3 regions of the Paenibacillus donghaensis genome follow, and region 3 is predicted to be linked to each of the others. Evidence: a T-box and tRNA genes for the amino acid it is inferred to sense, from the RefSeq annotation. Region 3 holds a T-box; the other regions hold tRNA genes.

Region 1 (7,066 bases), 670 kb from region 3:
TCAGCGGTTCACAAATATCAAGGATAGAGAATGGAATACGTGGAGTTCCCAAGCCGGTTACACTGCGCAAAATTGCCGAAGCTACAGGTGTGGCTTATGAGGAATTGATGGACCATGCAGGCTATATGCAGGAGACGAAGCAGAGTGAAGAGGCTATCCCGGCTTGGGCTACCTCCAAGGACAAACGAGATTTCCGCAAAATGCTTGAGGACGACGGAGAACTGATGTTTGACGGAATCCCACTGGATAAAGAAGATCGGCAGCGCATTAAGGATGTGCTGACAGGGCTGTTCTGGGAAGCGAAGCAGATGAATAAAAGGAACAAGAAACCGGACGATACTGAACCAAAATCAGGTAAACAACGCTAATTCAACCCTAATAACTGGCTGCAGGTGAAGAGAATGGATAAACTGATCAATAAACTGATTCATAAATACAAAACCAACTGTCCTTTTGAGCTATCTAAGGCACTGGGTATCCATATCCGTTTTATCAACCTGGGTACGGGGACTAAGGGGTTATACTACCGTAAATTAAGAAGAAGATTTATTGTCATCCATAATGAGTTGCCTCTGGAATGGCAGCGTTTTGTTTGCGCGCATGAACTGGGACATGACCGGCTGCATAAGGGGGTCAACCGTTTTTTTCTCGAAGAGAAGTCCTATTTCTCACCCGGCAAGCTGGAACGGCAGGCCAATGTATTTGCGTTGAAGCTGCTGTCCGCAGGAACCTCACCAGATCCGGATGAATCGTGGCATAGTTATTATTTAAGAATCGGGCTTCCGCACGAGGTCCATTTTTTGCAGGATGATTAAAACGGGGAGACGGTTCTCGCGATTGTTTGTGCAAAAAAACACAAAAACACCCTTACCGAAGTAAGAGTGTTTGTTGATCTAGCCAAGTATCGGGATGACACGATTTGAACATGCGACCCCCTGGTCCCAAACCAGGTGCTCTACCAAGCTGAGCTACATCCCGTAACTATGAAATTATGGAGCGGGTGATGGGAATCGAACCCACGCTATCAGCTTGGAAGGCTGAAGTTCTACCATTGAACTACACCCGCATAGGTGTAAAATATCGGGATGACACGATTTGAACATGCGACCCCCTGGTCCCAAACCAGGTGCTCTACCAAGCTGAGCTACATCCCGTAATCCTATAATTGCTTCATTAAAAATGGCGCGCCCTGAGAGATTCGAACTCCCGGCCTTTTGATTCGTAGTCAAACGCTCTATCCAGCTGAGCTAAGGGCGCACAATTTGGAGCGGACGACGGGAATCGAACCCGCGACCCTCGCCTTGGCAAGGCGATGCTCTACCGCTGAGCCACGTCCGCAAATAAGTGGTGCGCGTGGAGGGACTTGAACCCCCACGTCAAAGACGCTAGATCCTAAGTCTAGTGCGTCTGCCAATTCCGCCACACGCGCATAAATCATAATACAAGTGAGCCATGAAGGATTCGAACCTTCGACACCCTGATTAAAAGTCAGGTGCTCTACCAACTGAGCTAATGGCTCGCATTTGGCAGGGGATATAGGATTCGAACCTATGATGACGGAGTCAGAGTCCGTTGCCTTACCACTTGGCGAATCCCCTAAGGTGTTAACTTGATGTGTTCCCATAGAAGCATGCTCACGCAATACAATATGGTGGAGGCTGAGGGGATCGAACCCCCGACCCTCTGCTTGTAAGGCAGATGCTCTCCCAGCTGAGCTAAGCCTCCATATGTATGGTGACCCAAAAGGGACAAAACAGATAAAATGGTGACCCGTATGGGATTCGAACCCATGTTACCTCCGTGAAAGGGAGGTGTCTTAACCCCTTGACCAACGGGCCTAAAAATTTGTGGAGCTCTCAACCGGATTCGAACCGGTGACCTCTTCCTTACCATGGAAGCACTCTACCTACTGAGCTATGAGAGCATGGCTCCCCGAACAGGACTCGAACCTGTGACAACTCGATTAACAGTCGAGTGCTCTACCAACTGAGCTATCAGGGAATATCCGCTTGGCGGCGTCCTACTCTCCCAGGACCCTTCGGTCCAAGTACCATCGGCGCTGGAGGGCTTAACGGTCGTGTTCGGGATGGGTACGCGTGGAACCCCTCCGCTATCGCCACCAAACGGGTTTTTTCCGCTCGTGCTACTCCCCCGAATTCCTTCAGGAAAATAACCGACTACAGAAAAGACATGCAGCTTAAAATCTTTCAGGCTTAATCGCCTGAAAACTGAATCCGAAACAAATCTGCGTTTTAAGATTGTGGATAAGCCCTCGACCGATTAGTATTGGTCAGCTCCATGCATTGCTGCACTTCCACCTCCAACCTATCTACCTCGTCGTCTTCAAGGGGTCTTACTAGTTGGGAAATCTCATCTTGAGGGGGGCTTCACGCTTAGATGCTTTCAGCGCTTATCCCGTCCGTACGTAGCTACCCAGCCATGCTCCTGGCGGAACAACTGGTGCACCAGCGGTACGTCCATCCCGGTCCTCTCGTACTAAGGACAGCTCCTCTCAAATTTCCTGCGCCCACGACAGATAGGGACCGAACTGTCTCACGACGTTCTGAACCCAGCTCGCGTACCGCTTTAATGGGCGAACAGCCCAACCCTTGGGACCTACTTCAGCCCCAGGATGCGATGAGCCGACATCGAGGTGCCAAACCTCCCCGTCGATGTGGACTCTTGGGGGAGATAAGCCTGTTATCCCCAGGGTAGCTTTTATCCGTTGAGCGATGGCCCTTCCATGCGGTACCACCGGATCACTAAGTCCGACTTTCGTCCCTGCTCGACTTGTAGGTCTCGCAGTCAAGCTCCCTTATGCCTTTGCACTCTGCGAATGATTTCCAACCATTCTGAGGGAACCTTGGAACGCCTCCGTTACTCTTTAGGAGGCGACCGCCCCAGTCAAACTGCCCGCCTGACACGGTCCCCGTACCCGATAAGGGCACTAGGTTAGAACCTAGATACGATCAGGGTGGTATCCCAACGGCGCCTCTGCAGAAGCTTGCGCTCCTGCTTCTCTGGCTCCCACCTATCCTGTACAGATCGTACCCAAATTCAATATCAAGCTGCAGTAAAGCTCCATGGGGTCTTTCCGTCTTGTCGCGGGTAACCTGCATCTTCACAGGTATTAAAATTTCACCGGATCTCTCGTTGAGACAGCGCCCAAGTCGTTACGCCATTCGTGCGGGTCAGAATTTACCTGACAAGGAATTTCGCTACCTTAGGACCGTTATAGTTACGGCCGCCGTTTACTGGGGCTTCGGTTCACAGCTTCGGGTTACCCCTAACCGCTCCCCTTAACCTTCCAGCACCGGGCAGGCGTCAGCCCGTATACTTCGCCTTACGGCTTCGCACAGACCTGTGTTTTTGCTAAACAGTCGCTTGGGCCTTTTCACTGCGGCCCCCTCGGGCTATTCACCCTACCGAGGCACCTCTTCTCCCGAAGTTACGAGGTCATTTTGCCGAGTTCCTTAACGAGAGTTCTTCCGCGCGCCTTAGAATTCTCTTCTCGCCTACCTGTGTCGGTTTGCGGTACGGGCACCTTCTCCTGGCTAGAGGCTTTTCTTGGCAGTGTGAGATCATGACCTTCGCTACTAACATTTTCGCTCCCCATCACAGCCCAGCCTTCACGATGTGCGGATTTGCCTACACATCAGCCTCACTGCTTAGACGGACACATCCATCAGTCCGCGTCACTACCCTCCTGCGTCACCCCATCGCTCATAGCGGATTACGGTGGTACAGTAATTTCAAACTGTTGTCCTTCGACTACGCCTTTCGGCCTCGCCTTAGGTCCCGACTTACCCTGAGCGGACGAGCCTTCCTCAGGAAACCTTGGGCTTTCGGCGGATCAGATTCTCACTGATCTTTTCGTTACTCATACCGGCATTCTCACTTGTATACGCTCCAGCACTCCTCACGGTATACCTTCAACGTATATACAACGCTCCCCTACCCCAGGATCGACTTCACTCCAGCTTCGAAATGTGTTTATCCCCTGTAGAACATATAGCCTTCATCCCTTCCAGGATGATTTCAGGCATACATGTCTATCCGATAAACACCGCTCAAAGAAGCAGTGAAGTCGATCCTAGCCATAGCTTCGGTGGTGTGTTTAGCCCCGTTACATTTTCGGCGCAGAGTCACTCGACCAGTGAGCTATTACGCACTCTTTCAATGGTGGCTGCTTCTAAGCCAACATCCTGGTTGTCTGTGCAACTCCACATCCTTTCCCACTTAACACACACTTGGGGACCTTAGCTGATGGTCTGGGCTGTTTCCCTTTCGACAATGGATCTTAGCACTCACTGTCTGACTCCCGGCAATAAATATGTGGCATTCGGAGTTTGACTGAGCTTGGTAACCCTTGCGGGCCCCGCACCCAATCAGTGCTCTACCTCCACTATTCTTATACCGAGGCTAGCCCTAAAGCTATTTCGGGGAGAACCAGCTATCTCCGAGTTCGATTGGAATTTCTCCGCTACCCCCACCTCATCCCCGCATTTTTCAACATGCGTGGGTTCGGGCCTCCAGTGCGTGTTACCGCACCTTCACCCTGGACAGGGGTAGATCACACGGTTTCGGGTCTACGCCCCCATACTCAAATCGCCCTATTCAGACTCGCTTTCGCTGCGGCTCCGGCTTCTCACCTTAACCTTGCATGGTAAACGTAACTCGCCGGTTCATTCTACAAAAGGCACGCCATCACCCCTAAAACGGGCTCTGACTTTTTGTAAGCACACGGTTTCAGGTTCTATTTCACTCCCCTTCCGGGGTGCTTTTCACCTTTCCCTCACGGTACTGTTTCACTATCGGTCGCCAGGTAGTATTTAGCCTTAGCAGATGGTCCTGCTGGATTCATACGGGGTTTCACGTGCCCCGCACTACTCGGGATCCGTCTCGGAGAGAACACAGTTTAGGCTACAGGGCTTTTACCTCTATCGCGGGCCTTTCCAGACCTCTTCGCCTACTATATTCCTTTGTAACTCCTTGTGAGACGTCCCACAACCCCTAAGAGCAAGCTCTTAGGTTTAGGCTGTTCCGCGTTCGCTCGCCGCTACTGACGGAATCACTATTGTTTTCTCTTCCTCAGGGTACTTAGATGTTTCAGTTCCCCTGGTCTGCCTCTACCTCTCCTATGTATTCAGAGAGGAGTAACTGCGAATTACCACAGCTGGGTTTCCCCATTCGGACACCCCCGGATCAAAGCTTGCTTACAGCTCCCCGAGGCAGTTTCGTTGTTCGCCACGTCCTTCGTCGGCTCCTGGCGCCTAGGCATCCTCCGTGTGCTCTTATTAGCTTAACCAGCGCTACGATGTTTGGCTGATTTGCTCATCTTGTTTTGAATGCCGCTCGCGGATTGCTCCACTCACTAACACATTCAAAGCCAAAGGTCGCTTCATCATCCAAAATCTTCGCTAGCAGCATCTAATGCACGTTCACTTGCTTACGCAAGCTTCAGTTAAAAGATGTTCTAAAACGCAAATTCGTTTCGGTATCCAGTTTTCAAGGATCAAGTTTACTATTCAAGACATAACAAATTGATGAAGTTTGTTGGTGGAGCCAAGCGGGATCGAACCGCTGACCTCCTGCTTGCAAGGCAGGCGCTCTCCCAGCTGAGCTATGGCCCCATAATAGGATATGAAGTTGAAATGGTGGGCCTTAGTGGACTCGAACCACCGACCTCACCCTTATCAGGGGTGCGCTCTAACCAGCTGAGCTAAAGGCCCTTATTCATATCAATGACGCTTATGAAATTCATAAGTGTGCGCTTGGCGGCGTCCTACTCTCCCAGGACCCTTCGGTCCAAGTACCATCGGCGCTGGAGGACTTAACGGTCGTGTTCGGGATGGGTACGTGTGGAACCCCTCCGCTATCGCCACCAAACGCATACGAAAGAGACTTGCTCTTTCAAAACTGAACACGAGTGAGTGTGTTGAACCCGAAGGTTCTATAGAAGCTTACGCTTCTGTTCGAATGTTTCCGTCTCAGGAAACGATTCTCCATAGAAAGGAGGTGATCCAGCCGCACCTTCCGATACGGCTACCTTGTTACGACTTCACCCCAATTATCTACCCCACCTTCGGCGGCTGGCTCCCTTGCGGGTTACCCCACCGACTTCGGGTGTTGTAAACTCTCGTGGTGTGACGGGCGGTGTGTACAAGACCCGGGAACGTATTCACCGCGGCATGCTGATCCGCGATTACTAGCAATTCCGACTTCATGCAGGCGAGTTGCAGCCTGCAATCCGAACTGAGACCGGCTTTGTTGGGATTCGCTCCACCTCGCGGTTTCGCAGCCCTTTGTACCGGCCATTGTAGTACGTGTGTAGCCCAGGTCATAAGGGGCATGATGATTTGACGTCATCCCCACCTTCCTCCGGTTTGTCACCGGCAGTCTGCTTAGAGTGCCCACCATCACGTGCTGGCAACTAAGCATAAGGGTTGCGCTCGTTGCGGGACTTAACCCAACATCTCACGACACGAGCTGACGACAACCATGCACCACCTGTCTCCTCTGTCCCGAAGGCCGCTGCTATCTCTAGCAGATTCAGAGGGATGTCAAGACCTGGTAAGGTTCTTCGCGTTGCTTCGAATTAAACCACATACTCCACTGCTTGTGCGGGTCCCCGTCAATTCCTTTGAGTTTCAGTCTTGCGACCGTACTCCCCAGGCGGAGTGCTTACTGTGTTAACTTCGGCACCAAGGGTATCGAAACCCCTAACACCTAGCACTCATCGTTTACGGCGTGGACTACCAGGGTATCTAATCCTGTTTGCTCCCCACGCTTTCGCGCCTCAGCGTCAGTTACAGCCCAGAAAGTCGCCTTCGCCACTGGTGTTCCTCCACATATCTACGCATTTCACCGCTACACGTGGAATTCCACTTTCCTCTTCTGTACTCAAGCCACCCAGTTTCCAGTGCGACCTTAGGTTGAGCCCAAGGTTTAAACACCAGACTTAAATAGCCGCCTGCGCGCGCTTTACGCCCAATAATTCCGGACAACGCTTGCCCCCTACGTATTACCGCGGCTGCTGGCACGTAGTTAGCCGGGGCTTTCTTCT
Region 2 (7,066 bases), 2.6 Mb from region 3:
ACTCGGCAAAATGACCTCGTAACTTCGGGAGAAGAGGTGCCTCGGTAGGGTGAATAGCCCGAGGGGGCCGCAGTGAAAAGGCCCAAGCGACTGTTTAGCAAAAACACAGGTCTGTGCGAAGCCGTAAGGCGAAGTATACGGGCTGACGCCTGCCCGGTGCTGGAAGGTTAAGGGGAGCGGTTAGGAGCAATCCGAAGCTGTGAACCGAAGCCCCAGTAAACGGCGGCCGTAACTATAACGGTCCTAAGGTAGCGAAATTCCTTGTCAGGTAAATTCTGACCCGCACGAATGGCGTAACGACTTGGGCGCTGTCTCAACGAGAGATCCGGTGAAATTTTAATACCTGTGAAGATGCAGGTTACCCGCGACAAGACGGAAAGACCCCATGGAGCTTTACTGCAGCTTGATATTGAATTTGGGTACGATCTGTACAGGATAGGTGGGAGCCAGAGAAGCAGGAGCGCAAGCTTCTGCAGAGGCGCCGTTGGGATACCACCCTGATCGTATCTAGGTTCTAACCTAGTGCCCTAATCGGGTACGGGGACCGTGTCAGGCGGGCAGTTTGACTGGGGCGGTCGCCTCCTAAAGAGTAACGGAGGCGTTCCAAGGTTCCCTCAGAATGGTTGGAAATCATTCGCAGAGTGCAAAGGCATAAGGGAGCTTGACTGCGAGACCTACAAGTCGAGCAGGGACGAAAGTCGGACTTAGTGATCCGGTGGTACCGCATGGAAGGGCCATCGCTCAACGGATAAAAGCTACCCTGGGGATAACAGGCTTATCTCCCCCAAGAGTCCACATCGACGGGGAGGTTTGGCACCTCGATGTCGGCTCATCGCATCCTGGGGCTGAAGTAGGTCCCAAGGGTTGGGCTGTTCGCCCATTAAAGCGGTACGCGAGCTGGGTTCAGAACGTCGTGAGACAGTTCGGTCCCTATCTGTCGTGGGCGCAGGAAATTTGAGAGGAGCTGTCCTTAGTACGAGAGGACCGGGATGGACGTACCGCTGGTGCACCAGTTGTTCCGCCAGGAGCATGGCTGGGTAGCTACGTACGGACGGGATAAGCGCTGAAAGCATCTAAGCGTGAAGCCCCCCTCAAGATGAGATTTCCCAATTAGTAAGACCCCTTGAAGACGACGAGGTAGATAGGTTGGAGGTGGAAGTGCAGCAATGCATGGAGCTGACCAATACTAATCGGTCGAGGGCTTATCCACAATCTTAAAACGCAGATTTGTTTCGGATTCAGTTTTCAGGAATTAAGTTTCCTGAAGCATTTACGCTGTAAATGCCCGTTTGGTGGCGATAGCGGAGGGGTTCCACGCGTACCCATCCCGAACACGACCGTTAAGCCCTCCAGCGCCGATGGTACTTGGACCGAAGGGTCCTGGGAGAGTAGGACGTCGCCAAGCGGACAACCACATTACGTGTGGTATTTTTTTTGCCCTTAATCTATGCATACATAGAAGGGCCCTTAGCTCAGCTGGTTAGAGCGCACCCCTGATAAGGGTGAGGTCGGTGGTTCGAGTCCACTAGGGCCCACCATTTTCCCTGATAGCTCAGTTGGTAGAGCACTCGACTGTTAATCGAGTTGTCACAGGTTCGAGTCCTGTTCGGGGAGCCATTTATGGAGAGGTGTCCGAGTTTGGTCGAAGGAGCACGATTGGAAATCGTGTAGGCGCCACAAGCGTCTCAAGGGTTCGAATCCCTTTCTCTCCGCCATGAATATTTTGTTTGTCTTAAGTGAGGCCCGTTGGTCAAGGGGTTAAGACACCTCCCTTTCACGGAGGTAACATGGGTTCGAATCCCATACGGGTCATATGGAGGCTTAGCTCAGCTGGGAGAGCATCTGCCTTACAAGCAGAGGGTCGGGGGTTCGATCCCCTCAGCCTCCACCATGATAATTTTATAAGATAGTATTTACAATGACGCGGGGTGGAGCAGCCCGGTAGCTCGTCGGGCTCATAACCCGAAGGCCGCAGGTTCAAATCCTGCCCCCGCAACCAATTTACTATCAAGCAAGACAACATGAAACAACGGTAAAGTGAAGGTATATCCTTTACTAACTGCAGCAGGATGAAGGGTTAAATACCTGGGAATCCGGCATACTATTACTGACGCGGGGTGGAGCAGCCCGGTAGCTCGTCGGGCTCATAACCCGAAGGCCGCAGGTTCAAATCCTGCCCCCGCAATATATGGAACCGTGGTGTAGTTGGCCTAACATGCCTGCCTGTCACGCAGGAGATCGCGGGTTCGAATCCCGTCGGTTCCGCCATCTATATAACTTCAGGGATGAGAACTCATAAGCTGGGTTCGTTGGAGCATAAGCTTCGTTAGCATTACATCGCAATCTCGTCACGTAGTGAAGAGTATCCCGTCGGTTCCGCCATTTATATAACTTCAGGGATGAGAAGTTAAAAAAGTTGTTTTACTTCCTGTTGGGGATTAGCCAAGCGGTAAGGCAACGGACTTTGACTCCGTCATGCATAGGTTCAAATCCTATATCCCCAGCCATTTAATGAGAGCCATTAGCTCAGCTGGTAGAGCACCTGACTTTTAATCAGGGTGTCGAAGGTTCGAATCCTTCATGGCTCACCATATTTTTGTAAAGTGTGCGCGTGTGGCGGAATTGGCAGACGCACTAGACTTAGGATCTAGCGTTTATGACGTGGGGGTTCAAGTCCCTCCACGCGCACCATGATTTTGCGGACGTGGCTCAGCGGTAGAGCATCGCCTTGCCAAGGCGAGGGTCGCGGGTTCGATTCCCGTCGTCCGCTCCAAATAGATTTTGCGCCCTTAGCTCAGCTGGATAGAGCGTTTGACTACGAATCAAAAGGCCGGGAGTTCGAATCTCTCAGGGCGCGCCATTTTTAATGAAGCAATTATAGGATTACGGGATGTAGCTCAGCTTGGTAGAGCACCTGGTTTGGGACCAGGGGGTCGCATGTTCAAATCGTGTCATCCCGATATTTCACACCTGTGCGGGTGTAGTTCAATGGTAGAACTTCAGCCTTCCAAGCTGATAGCGTGGGTTCGATTCCCATCACCCGCTTAATGAATGAGAGAAGCAGCCTTAATTGGCTGCTTTTTTTTTGCGTTCTTCCTTCTAAAGCAGCGATGGTATAATTAGGATATCAACAGAGGAGGTAATTGCAAGAATGGTGGGTATCCGCATTGTGTTTTTTGATCTGGATGGAACGGTTGTCGATAATCTTACGGAGCAGGTGCCGGAATCGACGGTCCGCAGTATTGCGAAGCTGCAGGAGAAGAAGATTCAGGTAGTTCTGGCAACAGGACGATCCTATTATTTAGCCAAGCCGGTCGGTGATATGCTGGGAGTAAGCAATTATATTAATTTTAGCGGTGCATACATAAGATTGCAGGACCATGAAATGTACAAGGACCCTATTCTGCCTCAAGACTTGGAACAGCTGCGGCGGATCAGTCAATTACGGGGGGACCATTTGTCCTGTTTTGGAATCGAAGAGAGCTTCTCCAATGGACTGGCTGCGGATATCGCTCTGCCGATTCTGAAGAATATTGATTGTCAGGCTATTCCGGATATGTTCACTGAACGCGAGGTGGAGTACATGGGGATGTGCTTGTTTCTGGATCGGGGGCAGATCGAAGAATACCGCCAGATTTCCGGGGATCTGCAGTTCTATCATTGGGGAGGCGATTACCCGAATGCCTATAACATTGAGCGGCTTGGAAACAATAAGGCCCGGGCGGTGGAGCGGGTTATGGCGCATTTTGATATAGAGCCTGGGGAAGCGATGGCTTTTGGGGATGGTGGCAATGATATAGAGATGCTGCAGACCGTTGGAACGGGAATCGCCATGGGTAATGCCAGTGACCGTTTGAAGGAACAGGCTGATTTCGTAACCCGCAGTGTGGACCAGGATGGAATCGAATATGCACTGAAGTATTATGGACTTATAGGTGATTAGTGATCCGGAACCTTGGGATGAATATAAGCGGATGATAAGAGCACGGGGGACCTTGGTCCCTCGTTTTTTATGCGGAGACGGTCTTTGTCAGGACAAAGGGGCCATTCGGAATCATCTTCACATACGTGCATTTATTGACAGAAACGAAGGCTGTAAGCTGCTATAGTGAAGGAATTGGATCAAAGGCTACAAATTCTGGGAGCTAAGGAGTAGGTATAATGACTGATAAAGTAATTCGAATATTCAAGATAATAAACGCGATCCAATCTCATCCGGGAATTACTGCGGCGGATCTGGCCTTCAAATGTGATGTCAACATCAGGACGGTGTACAGGGATCTAGAACTGCTGAGCCATATTGCGCCTGTAACCAATGAAGGCAGAGGCACGGGGTATAAATTTATGGGCAAGTTCTTCCTGTACCCGCTGGATTTCTCGGAGCAGGAGGCCTTGGCCTTCTCGCTGCTGCCTTCCGTGCTGAATCCCGATAAGATCCCTCCAGGCTTCTCCACCGCATATGATAAGGTAATGGGAACCCATCGGAAGGAGAAGTCCAAACAGAACGGGATTCTTGAGAACATCGCCGACATCATTCAGATGGGCACACCAGCGTACCGCAAGCAGAGCCGCAACTTTTTGCAGCCGATCATCAGTGCCATTCTGGAGGAAAAAAGCATCCGCACCGTGTATCATTCGCAATCGCGTAATGCCCTCACCCAGCGTGAGATCGATCCGTATTATTTGATTCCGCGTGACCAGCGCTTTTATCTGATCGGTTTTTGCCATTTGAAGCAGGCGATCCGCACCTTCCGAATCAGCCGTTTTCAGGAGGTAGAGGTTACGGACAGTCCGTTTGATAAAGGCGGCTTCAATATTAAGCAGTACCTGAAGAACACCTGGTCCATTGACCGAGGCAGCAAAAATATCACTTTCAAGGTCCGCTTTCATCCGGAAATCGCACGCTACATCAAGGAGGAGGAGCTGTTTGTCCATCCGCGAATGATAGACGAGCCAGGCGGCGCGCTGCTGTTCGAGGTGACTGTCAACAATGAAAAGGAATTTATGAAATGGATTCTGCAGTACGGGCCTAATGCGGAGATTCTGGAGCCGGCTTCGTCTAGAGAACGCTTGAAGCAGCAGCTCGAGCAGTGGACGCAGATGTACCGCCAGGAAGACGGAAACTCTTTGTCTTTGACTCCTGAGGGAATCGGTGATAAGCTTAGCTGAAGTTAGGCATTCCGTAGTAGCTGCGGGGTGCCTTGCTCTATTTTAGCGATGATTTTACATTAAATGTTACCTGAGCGGGAAAACGCCATGTACGATTTAACCCAAAGGAGAATGAATAATGATACAAGTCAAAGAGTTTGTGGATGCAGACAATTCCTATGCGGAGAACAAAGCGAATGAATTCCTGGCAGGCCTGCTGGAGGAGCAGATTGTGAATATTTGTTATGGTTCGGTGGTCAAATCCGCGCGTGACGGGTCAGAGCATCAGCGAACTACGATTCTGGTTGTGTATAAGACGTATGAAAAACAGTAGCTGGGGACACTTTTTCACGGGATTGTCTGTAGTTTCAACGTTAGGTTTGCTGTTCGCAATCATTTACTATGCGGTTTTGAAGTAAATGATTCAAGCAGAAATATTTAAAGAAAAGACGGCTACTCCCGCAGGCAGGAGGGCCGTCTTATTATTTAGGCAATTATATCTGCCAATGAATGACTATTGAATGTACATCCGGTTGTAATATTCCTCCAGCATCCGTTTGGTGGCAAATTCGGTGCGGGTGGTCTCAATGCTGCGTCTCATCATCTGTACCCATTTCTCTTGATCCTCATAAAAAGTAGGCACCACACGCTTCAGCAATGTATCATACAGTGCATCGCTGTCATGCTTATCCAGTACGGCGAAGTCGTTCGTCTCAAATCCGTCGCCAATCTGCCAGCCATTCTCGCCGTCGAGGCAGGCTTCCGGCCACCAGCCATCTAGAATCGAACAGTTAAGCACCCCGTTCATAGCCGCCTTCATGCCTGAGGTGCCGCTCGCTTCCAGCGGACGGCGCGGGTTATTAAGCCAGATGTCTGATCCCCGGGTCAGCTGCGCTCCAATCGTCATATCGTAGTTTTCGAGGAAAACGACGCTTTTCGGGTATTTTTTCATCATGGCGACCAGGTTGCTGACGATCAGCTTGCCATTGTCATCCAGCGGATGGGCTTTGCCGGAGAAGACGATCTGCACCTTGCCATTCTCCAGATAAGGCTCAATGATATCCGGCTGCGAGAAAATCAAATCACTGCGCTTATAAGGTGCCGCCCGGCGCGAGAAGCCTATCAAGAGGTTGTCGGCGTTCAGGGCAATGCCGGAACGTTCCTGGATGAACCGGATCAGCTCGCCTTTGATCTCCTTATGGACTGCCCATAGGTCGCCACCGCTCTCATAGGTGCGGGTGATTCGTTCATCGACCCAGGTAGGCGTGTGAATCGCGTTGGTGATGCCGATAATCTCCGATCTGCCGGCGACTTCCTTCCACATTTTGTTGGAGGTATCGGCATGCAGCTGGGCTACTGCATTGGAGATGCGTGAGAGCCGCAGGCCCGCTACCGTCATATTGAACGGCTCGCCGCCGATGCGCTCCATCTGGTCACGGGTCAAGCCGTTGAAGGCCCCCATATACTCCAGACGGTCGAGCGGATGGGTTTCGTTGCCTTCCTTGATCGGAGTATGCGTCGTGAACACAACCTCCTGGCGTGTAGCTTTCCAGGCCTCCTCAAACGTGCTGCCCCCGGACATTTTCTCACGAATCAGTTCGATGGCGGCTAGTGCGGCATGTCCTTCGTTGAAATGGTACACATCAATTGGGATCCCGAGCGCACGCATAGCCTTCACACCGCCGATACCAAGCACAATCTCCTGTGCAATCCGTTCCTCGCCGAACCAGCCATACAGCTGCCCGGTAATCCAGGCATCGTTGTTCTCGGGAATATCTGTATCCAGCAGGTAAAGCGGGTTGTTGCCAAAATGATCGGTCTTCCATACTTTGCAGACCACATCGGTTCGGCGGACCTTGACGGTAACCTTGACGCCTGTATCCTCAAGGAAATCATAAATGTAGTTGTAATAGGAGTC
Region 3 (7,066 bases):
TTAAGGTGGGACCGGGGCGGATGTATATTGTACAGCAGGCCCGAGTGTTCCTGGAACATGTGCAGCGGGGGGAGCCTTACACCTTCTCCAGGCATTTCAGCTATGATCCTGCCCTGCACAGCTTCGGCAGGGAGGATCATGCTATACTGCTTAAGCTTATAGAGGCCTGGCAGCAGGAGCAGCTATACCGCGATGGGATCAGCTCTTATGCGTCAACCCGTGCGGACCAAGGCGGGGATCGGCTGCTGCCGGTCCCTCCTCTGCTCTGGAACAGCCTTGCGCCGCTGCTTATTGCAGCTCCGAGTGTCTATCTGCAGCAAGGCCATCTGCTGGTGGAGACACTTCAGTTCTCAGACGATATTCCTCCACTGCGCTTCGGGTTCGAGCCGGATGGGGAAGGGTACCGACTGCAGATCGAGGGCTTGGAGCAGCTGACCGTGCTGCAGGATTACGGACTGGTGTTATCCGAAGGCAGACTGCTGAAGGTAGCAGAGGCAGGCTGCAGGCAGCTGGCCGAGATGAATGTCCTGCTCGGCTCCTCCCGCAGAAACGGGATTGGAATCTCGCCGGAGCAAATGGAGCCTTTTATGGACAAGGTCATACCCGGACTGCAGAAGCTCGGTCAAGTACAGATCGCTGACAGTATTGCCAGCCGGATTGTGCAAACCCAGCTGTCTGCCAGGCTCTATCTCGACCGGGTCAAAGACCGCCTGCTCGCCGGGCTGGAGTTTCAATACGGCGACATTATTCTTAATCCACTGGAAGAACAGGCGCGCGGCACTAAGGTGATTCTAATTCGTGATACCGAAGCCGAACGCCGCATTCTTGAGCTGATGGAACAGGGCTCCTTCGCAGCTACAGAGAGCGGTTATATGCTGCATGAGGAAGAAGCGGAATATGATTTCCTCTATCATACCGTGCCTTTGCTGGAAGAACTGCTGGAAATCTACGCAACCTCAGCGGTTAAAGCACGGCTGGTGACCGGAGCGTCAACACCCAAAGCGAGCCTGAGCTGGAATGAGAAGACGGACTGGCTGGACTTCAAATTCGATATGGCGGGTATCCCGGAAACGGAAATTGTCCAGATTCTGCATTCGCTTCAGGATAAACGCAAATATTACCGCTTGCCGAACGGGGCGCTGCTGCCGCTGGAGAGCGCGGAGTTCCAGGAGATTATCAGCTTCATGAATGAGCTGGGTCTCCATCAGGTTGACCTTCAGAGCGCGACCATGTCACTGCCCGTTCTGCACGGCCTGAATCTTAAATCTCCCTATGACAAAAGCGATGCTGTCAAAATCGGCAAATCATTCCGGCAATTGCTGGCCGACATGCAGAACCCGGACCATCTGGATTTCCCGGTGCCGGAGAGTCTGATCCCAGTGCTGCGTGATTACCAGCAGCATGGTTTCCAGTGGCTGAAGACCCTGGCCCACTACCGTTTCGGGGGCATATTGGCCGACGATATGGGCCTTGGCAAAACGCTGCAGAGTATCGCCTTTCTGCTCTCTGAGCTGGACTCCATCCGTGAGAGCGGTCAACCGGCGCTGATTGTCGCTCCCGCCTCGCTGGTCTATAACTGGCTGAATGAGCTTAAGAAGTTCACGCCGCAGCTGCGTGCGGTCATTGCTGACGGGAACCTAACGGAGCGCAGCCGCATCTTGCAGAGTCCTGCCGGAGCAGATGTGATCATCACCTCCTACCCACTGCTGCGCAGAGATGTCAAGCTGTATAAGGGTAGGAGCTTCCATACCCTGATTCTAGACGAGGCGCAGACGATCAAGAACCATGCCACCCAGACCGCACAGGCCGTTCAGGTGCTTCAAGCCCGGCACCGGTTCGCCCTAACCGGAACACCGGTAGAGAATACGCTGGAGGATCTGTGGTCGATCTTCAGCACCGTGCTGCCGGGACTGTTCCCGGGCAAAAAAGCTTTTCATGATCTGCCCCGGGAAACCGTTGCCCAGCGGGCACGCCCTTTTCTGCTGCGCCGTTTGAAGCGTGATGTACTGAAGGAGCTGCCTGACAAGATTGAATCGCTGCAGGCTTCAGAGCTGCTGCCAGAGCAGAAGAAGCTGTATGTCGCCTATCTCGCCCAGCTCCAGAAGGAGGCGCTTAAGCATCTGAACAAGGACAGCTTCTTCGGCCAGAGCAGGATCAAGATTCTAGCCGGACTGACGCGGCTGCGTCAGCTGTGCTGTCACCCTGCTCTGTTCGTGGAAGGGTATACCGGAGGGTCCGCGAAGTTCGAGCAGCTGTTGGAGATTATCGAGGAGTGCCGCAGCTCGGGCAAGCGGATGCTGGTATTCTCGCAGTTCACCGAGATGCTGGGCCTGATCGGGCGGGAGCTTGGAGTGCAGGGGGTGCCATACTTCTACCTGGATGGCCAGACTCCCGCTTCGCAGCGGGTGGAGCTGTGCGACCGGTTCAATCAAGGCAACCGCGACCTGTTCCTGATCTCCTTGAAGGCAGGCGGCACCGGCCTCAACCTGACCGGTGCCGACACCGTTATTCTCTACGACCTGTGGTGGAACCCGGCGGTGGAGCAGCAAGCCGCCGACCGCGCCCACCGGATGGGACAGAAGAACGTGGTCCAAGTCATCCGCCTGGTTGCCCAGGGCACCGTCGAGGACAAGATGTACGAGCTGCAGCAGAAGAAAAAAAATCTGATCGACGAAGTCATCCAGCCCGGACAGGAGGGCTTGTCCACCTTGACGGAGCAGGATATCCGCTCGCTGCTGCTGCTTTGATTGCAGAGCGGCTGGGGATCGGGGGATTTTGACCACTAGATTTCAACTCGGAATGTTACCTGGAGCGTTCGGAGTAAATAGATGCGAAACTGCAACTAATTTCAGTCGTATCGTGCGCTATCGGGTGATTAAGTGCGAATCTGCAATTAATTTCGATTAAAATGGTTCACTGACGATCAAACCCCTGAATTAGATGCTAATTCGCATCTATTTCCCCAAAAACGGAAAAAACCCTATATTTAGATGCAGTTTCGCAACTAATTCAGGGTTCGATCTTATGGAACCACCACGGAGCAAGTCTTCGAGATCTAGAAATTCTCCACTTACTAAAACACATAAAACAGGGAAGCTCCCGCAGTCATTTAAGCGGCTGCGGAGTCTTCCCTTTTATGCCCGTCTATATCGGCAAAATAATTTCTGGTCAACACCTCATTGCCCATAAGCACAACCACTTCGCTCACATAGAGGATTCTGGTGCCGCCGAGCACATACCCTTCAATGGTTACAGCACCGGATTGACAGCAGCCTGGTTGACGATCTTTACTGTAATCAATTGTGTTGGACGAACGCCAGAGCCGGACTGTTCTCCAAAGGTCCCGTTGAGACTATAGCCATCCTTTCTCCCTCCTCCCTTTTATGGCTGGCCTCTATTAAACTAGCAGACAGCTTCGTATTGATGGATCGATATAGTAATATTTCAGCAAACCGCGTACGGGGTGGACAATATGGAGACATCGGGTAAAGCAACTCGGATGCTTCGAACCCTTTTGCTTCATCCGTTATATAGTTGTTGCATTTTTCGCTAAATTCGTTATACTTGTAAAAAATTAATACATATAATCGATGATCGGGAGAGTAATTACGTTTGTTCTAGTCTACAGCGAGCCGGAAGAGTGAAAGCCGGTACAGGACAGCTAATGAAGCGCACCCGTGAGATGGACCTCTGAAGCCAGTAGGAGGTTCCGGCAGAAGGCCGTTAACCTGTAAGGTGGCTAAACAGCTTGTTTAGCAACAAGAGTGGTACCGCGAGCGCTGAAGCCCTCGTCTCTTATGGAGATGAGGGCTTTTGTGTGTGCATTTATCGAAGGAGGTTATTTCTGTGATCAGCGAAGTCATTAGAGCAAGTCTGCAAAAAAGCATATCCAGCGTATGCAGTAGCTTGGGCATGGAGTGGGACGGAGAGTGGAGTGGGGTTATTCCTCTGGAGCAGCCTGCCCACGCGGAGCATGGGGATTATTCCAGCAGTCTGGCTATGCAGCTGGCCAAACGCCTGCGCAAGCCGCCTATAGTGATAGCCGGGCTGGTGAAGGCTGAAATGGAGCAGCAAGGCTGCTGCGGCGGTCTGCTGAGCAGGGTCGAGGTTGCGGCCCCGGGTTTCGTGAACCTATACGTGGACTGGCGGGAGTGGGCGGTGCGCTCTTTTGATTATCCGGCAGTGGCACAGGGCAAAATCGCCATAGAACATACTTCGGTCAACCCCAATAAGTCCATGCATGTAGGCCACCTGAGAAACGCCTGCATCGGGGATGCCTTGGCCAGGCTGCTCAGAACAACAGGCAACGAGGTAGAGGTCCATAACTATGTCGATGATTTGGGGAATCAGCTGGCAGATACGGTCGTTGGATTACTGCATGTCCCCCTGGAAGGCGAGCATATCCGTTTCGGCGACTACTGCTGGGATGTGTATGCCAGTGTCAATCGGGAGTATGCGCAGCAGCCTGAAATGACAGCCAAACGTACAGAGATGCTGCATGCGCTGGAGCAAGGCAAGGGCAACGAAGCCTGGCTTGGCAATCTGACAGCAGAGCGGATTGTCCGGGAGCATGTCGAGGAGATGCACAGCTTCGGCATAGACTACGATCTGCTGGTCTGGGAGAGCAGTATTGTAAGAGGCGGATTCTGGAATGCTACCTTCCAGCTGCTGCAGCAGACACCCGTGTTTGTGAAGGAAACAGCCGGCAAGCTTGCCGGGTGCTGGGTGCTGAAGGTTTCCGGCGGTGACGGGGAGCAGACGGAAGAACAATCGGAGGAGCATCACCAGGATAAGGTGCTGGTGCGTTCGAACGGGATTTTGACTTATACGGCCAAGGATATTGCCTATCATCTGTGGAAATTTGGCCTGCTCGAGCAGGACTTTCTGTACAAACCGTTTACAAGCGGCGTTTCAACTACAAGCCCTGCCGGGCAGCAGCAGCCCTATGGACAGGCGCGCAGCGTTATTAACGTCATTGACTACAGACAGGAGTATCCGCAAGCGATGGTCAAGCAGGCACTGGAGGTGCTGGGATATGCCGAACAGGCGGATCAGCTTCATCATGTGAGCTATGGCGTGGTTTCACTCAGTCCCGCTTCAGCGGATGAGTTGGGCCTGGACACCTCCGATCTTAGAAGCTCCTACGCCATGTCTGGCCGTCAGGGGATCGGGGTCAAGGTGTCAGAACTGCTGCAGCGGATGGAAACAGTGATTGAGAACGCCCGGCCTGACAGCAGCGGGCTTACCAGCCGCGAGATAGCCACCGCAGCGATCCGTTATTACTTGCTGCGCTTCAATCTGGGGACGGAGATCGTGTTTGATTTCAAACAGGCGACGGAAATCTCCGGCAACACCGGCGTATACCTGATGTATACTTTTGCCCGTGCCAGCAGTGTATTGAGCAAAGCACAGCTCCCTATCCCAGCAGATGCGGCACTGCTTGCCTTCCCTGCACTGCCCGAGCCTGCAGAGAATGGACTGCTGAGACAGCTGGCAGCGTGGCAGGACACGTTGTATACGGCAAGCCAGGAGCTGACACCCAATACCATCTGCAGCTACGCCCATACGCTGGCTACGTTGTTCAACAACTTTTACGGTGCCTGCCCCATCCTCAAAGGGGAACCTGCCACGATTCTCTTCCGGCTCTGGTTGACCTCCCGGTTCAGGGATACCTTTGGCGAGGTGCTTGAGGTGCTGGGACTGCCGGCGCCTGAGCGTTTGTAACTGAGGCAGCTAAGGAATACGCGATTCCGCTAAAGGAAGCCAGAACGTGCCGAACGTACCTTGCGAAGTAGTGCTAACGTGTGTGAGCGGTTGGGCGTACGTGTATATGCTCGGGGGGCGTGTGCGATGTGCGAAATACCTGCAATAATACATCTTTTATAGCTACCAGCGCCGCCAATGCTCAAATACCTGCGAAAGTACATCTTTTCTAGCCGCCAGCACCACCAATGCTCAAATACCTGCAATAATACATCTTTTCTGGCCGCCAGCGCCGCCAATGCTCAAATACCTGCAATAGTACATCTTTTCTAGCCGCCAGCACCACCAATGCTCAAATACCTGCAATAGTACATCTTTTTTCGCGCTAAACCGCCTTTGGAGTAAATTTAGTCTGAAATGCCTGCACTATCGCAGGTATTCTTCTTAATATGTAGGCTTTCTGCGAAAAGCCTGCACATTTGCAGGTTTTCGCCGGTTCCCAAAGCGATGGCACATTCGTGCGGTGGCGGTGAGCGTTCTCCCCCCGAACGCACAAACAGCCTTCCCGAAGGAAGGCTGTCATCACCGTCCCGGCACGGGATACCGCCCCAAAGGGCGAATTGCGAAGTAGCGTTAATGTGTGTGGGCGGATCGGCATACAGGGGCGGATAAATGTAAGTGTGGAGAGCGGTTGGGCGTACGTGTATATACTCGGGGGGCGTGTGCGATGTGCGAAATACCTGCGATAATACATCTTTTCTAGCCGCCAGCACCACCAATGCTCAAATACCTGCAATAGTACATTTTTTTTCGCGCTAAACCGGCTTTGGAGTAAAGTGTGTGGGCGGATCGGCATACAGGGGCGGATAAATGTAAGTGTGGAGAGCGGTTGGGCGTACGTGTATATGCTCGGGGGGCGTGTGCGATGTGCGAAATACCTGCAATAATACATCTTTTCTAGCTACCAGCACCACCAATGCTCAAATACCTGCGAAAGTACATCTTTTCTAGCCGCCAGCACCACCAATGCTCAAATACCTGCAATAGTACATCTTTTTTCGCGCTAAACCGCCTTTGGAGTAAATTTAGTCTGAAATACCTGCACTATCGCAGGTATTCTTTTTAATTCGCAGATTTCATGCGAAAAGCCTGTACATTTGCAGGTTTTCGCCGGTTCCCAAAGCGATGGCACATTCGTGCGGTGGCGGTGAGCGTTCTCCCCCCGAACGCACAAACAGCCTTCCCGAAGGAAGGCTGTCATCACCGTCCCGGCACGGGATACCGCCCTGTGAGCGGATTGCGAAGTAGCGTTAATGTGTGTGGGCGGATCGGCATACAGGGGCGGATAAATGTAAGTGTGGAG

Evidence for each region. A T-box is a leader RNA that pairs with one kind of tRNA and senses whether it is charged. The one in region 3 lies ahead of B9T62_RS25350 (arginine--tRNA ligase), so its partner is inferred to be a tRNA-Arg.
Region 1: it encodes a tRNA-Arg, which carries the amino acid that the T-box ahead of B9T62_RS25350 (arginine--tRNA ligase) is inferred to sense. The anticodon was not compared.
Region 2: it encodes a tRNA-Arg, which carries the amino acid that the T-box ahead of B9T62_RS25350 (arginine--tRNA ligase) is inferred to sense. The anticodon was not compared.

Annotation. Positions count from the first base shown of each region.
Region 1 covers NZ_CP021780.1:6,242,094-6,249,159, forward strand. Annotated here, with positions in the region: gene B9T62_RS28190 (helix-turn-helix domain-containing protein) at 1-368, shown strand, start outside; gene B9T62_RS28195 (ImmA/IrrE family metallo-endopeptidase) at 402-815, shown strand; tRNA gene B9T62_RS28200 (tRNA-Pro) at 905-978, opposite strand; tRNA gene B9T62_RS28205 (tRNA-Gly) at 993-1,066, opposite strand; tRNA gene B9T62_RS28210 (tRNA-Pro) at 1,081-1,154, opposite strand; tRNA gene B9T62_RS28215 (tRNA-Arg) at 1,181-1,257, opposite strand; tRNA gene B9T62_RS28220 (tRNA-Gly) at 1,264-1,338, opposite strand; tRNA gene B9T62_RS28225 (tRNA-Leu) at 1,346-1,429, opposite strand; tRNA gene B9T62_RS28230 (tRNA-Lys) at 1,447-1,519, opposite strand; tRNA gene B9T62_RS28235 (tRNA-Gln) at 1,525-1,598, opposite strand; tRNA gene B9T62_RS28240 (tRNA-Val) at 1,650-1,725, opposite strand; tRNA gene B9T62_RS28245 (tRNA-Glu) at 1,764-1,838, opposite strand; tRNA gene B9T62_RS28250 (tRNA-Thr) at 1,849-1,924, opposite strand; tRNA gene B9T62_RS28255 (tRNA-Asn) at 1,926-2,001, opposite strand; rRNA gene rrf (5S ribosomal RNA) at 2,008-2,124, opposite strand; rRNA gene B9T62_RS28265 (23S ribosomal RNA) at 2,261-5,308, opposite strand; tRNA gene B9T62_RS28270 (tRNA-Ala) at 5,558-5,633, opposite strand; tRNA gene B9T62_RS28275 (tRNA-Ile) at 5,656-5,732, opposite strand; rRNA gene rrf (5S ribosomal RNA) at 5,773-5,889, opposite strand; rRNA gene B9T62_RS28285 (16S ribosomal RNA) at 6,012-7,066, opposite strand, start outside.
Region 2 covers NZ_CP021780.1:8,214,111-8,221,176, forward strand. Annotated here, with positions in the region: rRNA gene B9T62_RS37115 (23S ribosomal RNA) at 1-1,210, shown strand, start outside; rRNA gene rrf (5S ribosomal RNA) at 1,289-1,405, shown strand; tRNA gene B9T62_RS37125 (tRNA-Ile) at 1,462-1,538, shown strand; tRNA gene B9T62_RS37130 (tRNA-Asn) at 1,542-1,617, shown strand; tRNA gene B9T62_RS37135 (tRNA-Ser) at 1,623-1,715, shown strand; tRNA gene B9T62_RS37140 (tRNA-Glu) at 1,741-1,812, shown strand; tRNA gene B9T62_RS37145 (tRNA-Val) at 1,816-1,891, shown strand; tRNA gene B9T62_RS37150 (tRNA-Met) at 1,923-1,999, shown strand; tRNA gene B9T62_RS37155 (tRNA-Met) at 2,112-2,185, shown strand; tRNA gene B9T62_RS37160 (tRNA-Asp) at 2,191-2,268, shown strand; tRNA gene B9T62_RS37165 (tRNA-Gln) at 2,433-2,507, shown strand; tRNA gene B9T62_RS37170 (tRNA-Lys) at 2,516-2,591, shown strand; tRNA gene B9T62_RS37175 (tRNA-Leu) at 2,608-2,691, shown strand; tRNA gene B9T62_RS37180 (tRNA-Gly) at 2,699-2,773, shown strand; tRNA gene B9T62_RS37185 (tRNA-Arg) at 2,784-2,860, shown strand; tRNA gene B9T62_RS37190 (tRNA-Pro) at 2,887-2,960, shown strand; tRNA gene B9T62_RS37195 (tRNA-Gly) at 2,975-3,045, shown strand; gene B9T62_RS37200 (Cof-type HAD-IIB family hydrolase) at 3,152-3,943, shown strand; gene B9T62_RS37205 (helix-turn-helix transcriptional regulator) at 4,162-5,169, shown strand; gene B9T62_RS37210 (sporulation protein Cse60) at 5,288-5,482, shown strand; gene glgP (alpha-glucan family phosphorylase) at 5,663-7,066, opposite strand, start outside.
Region 3 covers NZ_CP021780.1:5,575,608-5,582,673, forward strand. Annotated here, with positions in the region: gene B9T62_RS25345 (DEAD/DEAH box helicase) at 1-2,747, shown strand, start outside; T-box leader at 3,582-3,799, shown strand; gene B9T62_RS25350 (arginine--tRNA ligase) at 3,847-5,724, shown strand.